3 regions of the Caballeronia sp. ATUFL_F1_KS39 genome follow, and region 2 is predicted to be linked to each of the others. Evidence: predicted binding sites of a transcription regulator. Region 2 holds the regulator's gene; each other region holds the start of a gene.
What was found. Region 2 encodes FliA, which starts transcription of late flagellar genes. Its sites were predicted from a motif close to CTAAAGTTTNNNNNNNNNNNGCCGNTA; they were not measured.
Positions count from the first base shown of each region.

Region 1: a site for FliA is predicted at 1,389-1,415, ahead of motA (flagellar motor stator protein MotA). Genes of this name have one in related genera too.
Region 3: a site for FliA is predicted at 1,527-1,553, ahead of NCR93_RS00965 (flagellin). Genes of this name have one in related genera too.

Region 1 covers NZ_JALQDZ010000001.1:207,897-211,172, reverse strand. Annotated here, with positions in the region: gene motB (flagellar motor protein MotB) at 1-457, opposite strand, end outside; gene motA (flagellar motor stator protein MotA) at 483-1,343, opposite strand; gene NCR93_RS01030 (YfiM family lipoprotein) at 1,655-2,065, shown strand; gene flhC (flagellar transcriptional regulator FlhC) at 2,085-2,639, opposite strand; gene flhD (flagellar transcriptional regulator FlhD) at 2,658-2,981, opposite strand.
Region 2 covers NZ_JALQDZ010000025.1:127,617-130,892, reverse strand. Annotated here, with positions in the region: gene NCR93_RS13475 (MinD/ParA family ATP-binding protein) at 1-787, shown strand, start outside; gene NCR93_RS13470 (RNA polymerase sigma factor FliA) at 806-1,537, shown strand; gene NCR93_RS13465 (GGDEF domain-containing protein) at 1,544-2,638, opposite strand; gene NCR93_RS13460 (Rieske 2Fe-2S domain-containing protein) at 2,851-3,276, shown strand, end outside.
Region 3 covers NZ_JALQDZ010000001.1:197,787-201,062, forward strand. Annotated here, with positions in the region: gene fliD (flagellar filament capping protein FliD) at 1-63, opposite strand, end outside; gene NCR93_RS00965 (flagellin) at 266-1,426, opposite strand; gene NCR93_RS00970 (aldo/keto reductase) at 1,670-2,620, shown strand; gene rpsU (30S ribosomal protein S21) at 2,970-3,182, shown strand.

The DNA of each region.
Region 1 (3,276 bases), on a different contig from region 2:
GCAGCGTCGGATTGGCCTCGATCGCGGCCATGAGCTTCACCTGAAGATCGTGCAGGCGCACCTGCTCGCGCCGTTCGAGCTCGCCCTGCGCGGACTTGAGCAGTTCTTCGTCGGTGTCGGACGAGGCGCGCTGCGCGAGCTGCGTGGCGCCATCGGTCTTGCGCGCGGCGCCTGCGTCGGTGCTGGAAATGTCGCGGCCGCCGCCCATGATGATGCTGTTGTCCATGCCGACGGTCTTGCCGCCGACCATCGCGGCCTTGAGCGGCATCTGGAAATATTCGGCGATGCCGCGCCGCTGCACCGGCGACGTCGACGAAAGCAGCCACATCAGCAGGAAGAACGCCATCATCGCGGTCATGAAGTCCGCGTAGGCGAGTTTCCACGCGCCGCCGTGATGGCCTTTCTTGCCCGCGACGACGCGCTTGATGAATATCGGGCGATCGGTATCGTTGCTCATCGCTGTGTCTCGACTATGGCGGAAGTCACTTCGACTTGACCTTGCGCACGTGTTCTTCCAGCTCGGAGAACGACGGGCGCTCCGTCGAGAACAGCACCTTGCGGCCGAATTCCACCGCGATCGCGGGGGCGTAGCCATTCAGGCTCGCGAGGATCGTCACCTTGATGCACTGGAACATCTTGGTCTGCTCCGCGACGCGCTGTTCCGCGACGTTCGCGAGCGGTCCGATGAAGCCGTACGAAAGCAGAATGCCGAGGAAGGTGCCGACGAGCGCCTGCGCGATCATCTCGCCGAGAATCGCGGGCGGCTGATCGGCGGAGGCCATCGTGTGCACGACGCCCATCACCGCCGCGACGATGCCGAACGCGGGCATCGCGTCGCCGACCTTGGTGAGCGCGTGCGCCGGCGCTTCGCCTTCGACGTGATGCGTCTCGATTTCCTCGTCCATGAGGCTTTCGATCTCGAACGCGTTCATATTGCCGCTCACCATGAGGCGCAGGTAATCCGTCAGGAATTCGACGATGTGATGGTCCGCGAGAATCTTCGGGTACTGGCTGAACACCGGGCTCTTCGCCGGATCTTCGATATCCGCTTCGAGCGCGAGCGTGCCTTCCTTGCGCGCTTTCGCGAGCAGCACGTAGAGCAGGCCCATCAGCTCCATGTACATGCTCTTGTCGTACTTCGCGCCCTTGAAGAGCGTCGGCAGCACCTGAATCGTCGCCTTGATGGTCTTGACGTTGTTGCCGAGGATGAACGCGCCGACGCCCGCGCCCGCGATCATCAGAATTTCGACCGGCTGCATGAGCGCGCCAAGGTGGCCGCCTTCGATGGCATAGCCGCCGAAGACGGACAGCAATGTCACGAGCGATCCAATGAAAATCAGCACAGTCGAGTCCTCACGTTTGATGCGGTAAGACCGCCGTTAAGTGGTTTACGGCACTCGACTGGAAAACTTTGGGGCACGGTCAAACCGCTGTAGGTTCCGTGCGGTTTGCCGCGCGACCTTCTCGCTGTTTCGCAAAAATCTGCGTCTCAATCGCTGATTCACGGCAACGAAATATCGAACTTTTCCTAGCGGCGAAACAAAATTTTCCCGTTCGACACGAAACATCACATTTTCTGCCGATAATACGAACGCGCGTTCAGTTTTGTTGGAGACGCGAAGTCATGAAATCGGAGAGAACGATGACAAGAGCAATGAAACAGGCCAGCGCGCTCGCGCTGACAGTGACCGCGAGTTCATTCGCGCATGCGGGTTTCGACTGCAGCGGTTCGCGCGGCGGCTGGCGTATGCAGACATCGGATAGCTGGACCGGCTCCGACAAACTTGCCCACGTGGCCGCGTCCGCGCCGTTCGGCGCGCTCGGCGCCTATTTGACGCGCGGCTCGGACCATCCGGTCGTCTACGGCACGTTGATCGGCACTGCGCCGGGCTTGGTGAAGGAAATCGTCGACGGAACCTGCCGCACGGACGGCTTCTCCTACAAGGATCTGGCCGCCGACGCGCTCGGTGCGTGGATCGGCGCATCGGTGACGCATTGGGCGATCATGTATCAGCGCACGCCGCACGGGATGACCGTCGGGCTTTCGTACCACGATCGCTTTTAGACGGACGCGGGCGCGCGGATCAGGCGGCGATCCGCCCCGCTTCGCGGTCCGCGCCCGCCTTGCGCGTCTTGCCCGCGCGCGATGGCGGCTGGCAGAGGCCGCACACGTAACCGGCGCGCAGTTCGTACGCATGTGCGACGAAACGTCCGCGGCAGCGCGTGCAGACGTTGGTCTGGAGCATGCCGGATTCGAAGTAGCGCACGAGCGTCCACGCGCGCGTGAGCGACAGCACGGGTTCGTCGCCGTACAGCGCCGCGTGTTCGAGATAGAGGCGGTAGCTTTTCACGATCGCGTGAATCGTCGGCTGGCTCTTGTCGTTGGCCGCCATGAAGCGATAAATGCCGTGAAACAGCGACGAATGGATGTTCGGCTGCCACGTCATGAACCAGTCCGTCGAGAACGGCAGCATGCCCTTGGGCGGCGACACGCCTTTCAGTTCCTTATAGAGCTTGATGAGACGGTCGCGCGACAGGCTCGTTTCCGCTTCGAGCAGTTGCAGGCGCGCGCCGAGCTCGATCAGCTCGATCGCCAAAGTGATTTCGCGGACCTCCGCGACCACGCTTTTCGTCGCCATCGGGCTTCGCGCGCGGCGTCAGCCGATCTGCTCGACGGGACTGTCCGCCAGCACAATCGCCGCGTGGGCGTGCGCGAGCGCCGCGCTGCGGTCCTTGTCGGCGAGCGACGAAAGGATCGCGTGGTCATCGAAACGAAAGCGGCACAGCAAATGGCTCGACGACGCCACTTTCACTGCCTGCGCGAGCGTCAGCGAAGCCAGAACTTGCGCAACCTGCTCCGAAAGGCCCAGGCGATACATCGCCGAGATGCGGTCTTCCTGAAGAAGCCGCTGAGCGAGGAGCAAGTACGACAGGTTCACCTCGCGGATTTCCGCGAGCGTACTCGTAGTGCTGGTCGTCATCTTTTCCCCGAATCGAAACGTGGCTGGTCAGGCCCGGCGGGAACGTTTGCTCGAATTCGCAAAGAAACGCGAATGCGGCCCCGCGCGTGTTGTCTGTTGTCGATTCGATTGTCGCCGATGCCCGCGGCCGCGCCTGTCGGACAAAGCATCCGACGCTGCGACGGAGTTTCGCGAAGAATCGTGTAGGAAAATTTCTTACAAGCCGGCCGCTTCGATGCCGCTCGGCAGACATGCGTTATCGGCACGTATTCGTCTGACTTAATAGCCGCGCCCCGTTTTTTTAAGACGGGCGCGC
Region 2 (3,276 bases):
GGCGCTTTCCATCCACGGCAAGGACGTGCTCGTGATCGACGAGCACCGCAACGCGGGATCGGTGAGCCGTCTCGTGGGCACCGAAGACGCGGGCGCGCTCGCCTCGGTGATGTCGGGCCGGCGCATGCTCGGCGATGCCGTCGAGCGCACGCCGTTCGGCTTCTCGCTGATGGCCGCGCCGCGCGACGAACGCATCGTTCACGATGCCGCGCAATGCCGCGCGCTGCTCGACGGTCCGGCGGACATCGTGCTGATCGATGCGCAACTCGATCGCCACGGCGCGCTGTCGACGCTCGCGGCGCAGGCGCATGACTTTCTTATTGTGACGCGGGTAGCCGCGTCGGCGATCACCGAGGCGTATGCGTGCATGAAACGACTGCACTACGCCCATGCGATCGGCCAGTTCCGCGTGCTCGTCAATCACGTGCAGAACCCGGCCGACGCGGCGGTCGCGTTCGACAACCTGTCGGGCGTCGCGAGCCGGTATCTGGCCGTGTCGCTCGTGCAGGCGGGATATGTGTCCGAGGATGCGCGCGTCGCTCGGGCGATGGAACTCTCACGCTGCGCAGTCGAAGCGTTCCCGGCCACGGCCGCGGCGCGCGACTACCGCGCAATCGCGGCGGAGCTCCTGCACTGGCCGATGCGCCCCGCGCCTTATATGCGCGATGCGGGCGGCCAGGCCGACGCGCGAAATCCGGTTAGCGACTCTGTACAGGGCGCGCGGGAGGCGTCGCATCGTGCGGCTGCGCTTCACGACTTTGCATTGAGCAGCACGGCGTCGATGTGATCAAGATAGGTGACCAAGATGTATAACGCCCAAGGCAAACTCTCACAGTCGGAAGTGCTGACGAAATACGCACCGCTCGTTCGACGGCTGGGGCTTCAACTCGTCGCCAAGATGCCGGCGAGCGTCGATCTCGACGATCTCATTCAGGCCGGCATGATCGGCCTGCTGGACGCGGCGAGCCGCTACAAGGAAGATCAGGGCGCGCAGTTCGAAACATATGCGAGCCAGCGCATCCGCGGCGCGATGCTGGATGAGCTCCGCGCGAACGACTGGCTGCCGCGCAGCATGCGCAAGACGTCGCGCGAAGTGGAATCGGCGGTGCACAAGGTCGAGCAGAACCTCGGCCGCGCGGCGAGCGAGCAGGAAATCGCCGAGCACATGAAGATGCCGCTCGACGAATATCAGTCGATGCTTCAGGACTTGCACGGCAGCCAGCTGATCTATTACGAAGACTTCGATCGCTCCGCCGACGACGAGCCGTTCCTCGACCGCTATTGCGTCGATCGTTCGGATCCGCTGTCCGCGCTGCTCGACGACAGCCTTCGCGGCGCGCTGATCGAAGCCATCGACAAGCTGCCCGAGCGCGAGAAGCTCCTGATGAGCCTCTATTACGAACGCGGCCTGAACCTGCGCGAAATCGGCGCGGTGATGGAAGTGAGCGAGTCGCGCGTGTGTCAGTTGCACAGCCAAGCGGTCGCGCGTCTGCGCACGAAGCTGCGCGAGCAGGCGTGGACGAGCGTCGAGGCCTGACGTTCCCTAGCTGATCTCGAAGTCCCGCGTCTCGGCGAAGACCGTTTTCCCTTCGCCGAGACTTTTCGCGCGGTACATCGCGCGGTCGGCGGCGCGCAGCACGGCGGTCATGCCGGTTTGATGCGCGGACGCCGCGCTCGAAAGCAGGCATGCGCCGATGCTCGCCGATACCGACACCGGCCGCTCCTGCACCGACGTAATTTCGCCGAGCGCCGAATGGATGTTGTCGGCCACCGACAACACGGCGTCGCGGTCGCGCATCTGATGCGCGAGCACGACGAACTCGTCGCCGCCCAGACGCGCGATGGTGTCCGACTTGCGCATGCGCTTCGCGAGCGAGTCCGCGAAGGCTTGCAGCAGCAGATCGCCGACGGCGTGACCGTAGGTATCGTTCACTTCCTTGAAGCCGTCGAGATCGATCAGAAGGAGCGCGGTGGCGTGATCGCCATTGGCTTCGGGCGCGTTCATCGCGCGATCGACGACTCTTTCCAGCGCGTACCGGTTCGACAGACCCGTGAGCGGATCGGTCGATGCCTGACGCGCTAGATCGCGATTCGCGTTGCCGAGCCGATCGACGAGCACGCTCAGATACACCGATGCGCCGAGTACGCTCAGCGCGAGCCCGATCGCGGCGGGAAGATTCTCGTGCCACCACGGCTGCCAGACGGCCATCGCCGTGACGATGATGAGCGCCGTCGCGCACGATACGGCGAGCGTGCGCTTGCCGTATCGGCATCCCGAACCGATCAGAAACCAGAACATCACCCAGAGAAGCGGCAGCGCCGTTGCGCCGCCCGCGGCGAGCGCGAGCCCGAGGATCGTCTGATCGGCGATGGTCGTGACGGTCAGGCGCGCAACAGAAGGCGCGCTCATGCGGCTGACGATCAGAAGCGTGATCGCCCCATAAGACACATAGAGCGCGACGAGGCGCGTGGTCAGGAAGGCATCGTGTGAAGGGCGGAGCCACGCGAAAACGCCGTAAGCCAGAAGAACCACCGCTCCCATCCAGACCCGCAGCGTGGCCTGCTCGCGTTCCGGATTCCGGTGTTCGGACCATGCGAAGGCATAAGTCCGGCGTGCCGGTTGATGCGCCTGCTCCATACTGAACCCCTGGATGGTGATTTCTTTCTTTTATCTTGCTGCCAAGTACTGCGGCCCCGTCGCATGGCATCGGCTGAATGGAGTGGTATCGAGTTGCACCGAGCGAGCGATCCGCTATTTTGCAACGTTTTGCGAAGACGCTGTGTTTCGTGTAAGAACAGCTTAAGAACGTCCATTTCTCATTCACGGCGATGCGCGACGAATCCATTTCTTTGGCTGCCGAATGGCTGCCCGTTTGCAATAGCGAAGACGTACCGGAAGGCGGCGCGCGCGGATTCATCGTGGCCGATGAGCGGATCGTCGTGTGGCGGGACAGCATCGGCGCGGCGCATGCGTGGCGCGATTACTGTCCGCATCGGGGCGCGCAGTTGTCGCTCGGGCATGTGATGCGCGATCAGATCGTGTGTCCGTATCACGGCTGGAGTTACGACATCGAAGGACAGTGTTTGCGGATTCCGTCGAATCCTTCATTGCGTCCGTCGAAGCGCGCGTGCGCGACGACTTTCGTTTGCGAAGAGAAGTACGGCCTTATCTGGATGTGTTTCGGCGAGCCTGCGTATGCGCTCGATTTCTTTCCCGAAGCCGCGATTCCCGGTGGCCGGCGCATCAATCTCGCGCCGCAGACGGTGAGGTCGTCG
Region 3 (3,276 bases), on a different contig from region 2:
GTTCGCGGACGCCTGGGTCTGCGCGGCGGTCGCCGCCGTGGTGGCCGTACTGATCGTGGACATCGGGTAACTCCGTGTATCGCGCTGTCGCCTGATTGCGCGTGATCGCAGTCAACTGCTCGTTGCGGGAAACAAACTCTTGCGTGTGCGCTCGTGGGCGCGGGCGCACACGCAAGAGATCGAAACGTGGTTTCGTCGCCGGGACGGCCCGACGCCGGATCTTCGGGATGAAGATCCGGCGTCGGGTGCTACCTTGGCGTACCGCTTAGCCGAGGAGCTTCAGAACTTGCTGCGGCAGGGAGTTCGCTTGCGCGAGCACCGAGATACCAGCCTGTTGCAGCACTTGAGCCTTGCTGAGGTTCGCCGTTTCCTGCGCGAAGTTCGCGTCGGTGATCTGCGACTGAGCCGACGACAGGTCGGTCGATTCGGCTTGCTGCGACGAAGCGATTGCGCTCAGACGGTTCTGGGCTGCACCCAGCGTTGCCTGCACGTTGTTCAGCGTCTGCAGTGCGTTGTCGATCGAGACCAGCGCGACGTTGGCGCCCGTCGTGGTGCTGATGTCGAGGTTCGCGACCGTGTCCGGCTTGTTGATCTTGTTGATCGACGCGTTGAGGGTGGTGATCGCGGAGCTCACGGATGCGCCCATCGAACCGGCAATGCTCGTGCTGAACGTCAGCGTGTTTTCGTGCGGTGCTGCAGCCGTGCCCGTGCCTGCGGTGCCCGAGCCGAAGATGGCCGTGACAGCCGTCGAGCTCAGCGCGACGTTGTTCTGGTCGGTGAACGAGAAGCCGCCCTTGCCGTCCGACAGCACGTTGATCGAGGTGATCGTCGCGCCGGAAGAGGCGTAGGCGCCGCTCGACGACAGCGACAGGTTCGAGAACGTGCCGAGCGTGTTGCCCTTCTGCACCATGCCGCCGCCGAGCGAGTTCGCGCCCATGTCTTGGCTCAGGTCCAGATTGATCGTCTGACCGACGTTCGCGCCGACCTGGAAGCTCAGGCTGCCAGCCGAACCGTCAAGAATGTTGCGGCCGTTGTACGTCGTTTGCGAAGCGATACGGTTCACTTCGGCGATCTGCTGCGAAACTTCCTTCTGCAGCGAAGCCTGGTCGCTCGACGAGAGCGAGCCGCTCGCGGCTTGCACGGCCAGCGTACGGATACGCTGCAGGCTGGAGGTCATCGACGAAAGCGCGCTCGAAGCCGTCTGGGCAATCGACACACCGTCGTTCGCATTCGAAACGCCCTGGTTCAGGCCGTTGATCTGCGTTTGCATCCGGTTCGAGATCGCGAGACCTGCTGCGTCGTCAGCAGCGCTGTTGATGCGCTTGCCCGACGAGAGGCGGGTGATCGCCGAAGACAGCGCGCTTTGCGTGCCGTTGAGGTTCTGCTGTGCAACCAGCGAGTTGATGTTGCTGTTGATACCGATCATTTTGTTCTCTCCTGGGAGACTGTATCTGGCTTTGGCTAAAGCACCGAGTAAGTTGCCTGGCGGTCCTGCGCTCGGTGATAGCCGGCCGCCTACTTGTGGTTATCGGGCCCCTCGAAAAAAACTTAAGGCCCGCGCAAACGATTTGTGTAACGAATTCTGTTGCGAGGCCGCGAAGCCTTGCCCGGCAAGGCGCCGATTTCGCGCGTATGCTTTTTGGTCCCTCACGACGCATTCGGAGCGCACATGCAGACACGCAATATCGGCACATCGGAACTGAAAGTTGCGCCGCTCGTCTTCGGCGGCAACGTGTTCGGCTGGACTGCCAACGAGCGCACGTCGTTTTCGATCCTCGACGCGTTCGTCGATCACGGGCTGAATTTCATCGATACAGCCGACGTCTATTCCGCCTGGGTCGACGGGCATCAGGGCGGCGAATCGGAGACGATCATCGGCAAGTGGTTCAGGGAAAGCGGCAAGCGCCACCAGGTCGTGCTCGCGACGAAAGTCGGCAAGCTGTCCACGCGCGCCGGGCTCTCGGCGGCGAACATCGCGGCGGCCGTCGACGATTCGCTGCGGCGTCTCAAGACCGATTACATCGACGTCTATTTCTCCCATTACGACGACGAAACCACGCCGCTCGACGAAACCCTCGACGCGTATCAGACGCTCATCAAGGCGGGGAAGGTGCGGGTGATCGGCGCGTCGAACTACACGGGCGAGCGGCTAGAAGAGGCGTTGAAAGTCGCGAAGGATTCGGGCTTGCCGGCGTATCAGATTCTGCAACCCGAATACAACCTCTACGACCGCGAGGGCTACGAGACCGGTCTCGAACCGGTGGCAGAACAGCACAAGATCGCCGTCGTGCCGTATTACGCGCTCGCGAGCGGCTTTCTGTCGGGCAAATATCGGTCGAAGGCGGACACGCAGCACAAGGCGCGCGGCTCGCGCGTCGAAAAGTATCTGACGCCGCGCGGCCTCGAGATTCTCGACGCGCTCGACGAAGTCGCGAAACGCAACGACACGACGCCCGCGACGGTCGCGCTCGCGTGGATGATCGCGCGCCCGAGCGTGACGGCGCCGATCGCCAGCGCCACGTCGGTCGCGCAACTGGAGAGCTTGGCCGCCGCGACGCGCCTGCAACTCGCAGCCGACGATATCCATCTGCTCGACGAAGCCAGCGCGTGGCAGAAATAGTTCTGTTGCATCAATGAGTTGGCCGGCGCGCGGGAGTTGGCAATGGCGCGGTGTTCTGGTAACATCGCGCCCGAATCGAGAAATGTGCCCGATTTCCTGCCTTCGCCGCTGAAAATGACAACGTCAACCAACAGCGGCGAACGGCTCTGAAACGCGCCTTCGTGTGGTTCTTTCGAAAGCGCCTGCCGCTTCCGCGGCTGAATCTCAACGCTCTCTTTTCCGGCCTCCGTGGCCGCTTTGCTCGTGTCCGTCGCGCCGTTCTCACGTCCGGCGGACGATCGGAGTGCCGGGGCGCGGCAACTCGCTGTCGTCGCGCGCTTGAAAATACGTTTAGCAAACCAGGATTTACATGACCACTATCGTCCTCAAAGAAAACGAGCCGTTCGATGTCGCGATTCGGCGTTTCCGCCGCACCATCGAGCGCAATGGCCTGATCGCCGAACTGCGCGAGCGCCAGTCGTACGAAAAGCCGACCACCGAGCGCAAGCGCAAGAAGGCCGCCGCTGTCGCGCGCCTGCGCAAGCGCCTGCGCAGCCAGATGCTGCCGAAGAAGATGCACTAAGCGTCTTGTTCGGGCGAGGGTTTTCGGATCCTCGCGCCGAACGGCAAAACGGCGGTGCGACCCGTAAGGGCGCACCGCCGTTTTCGTTTCTATT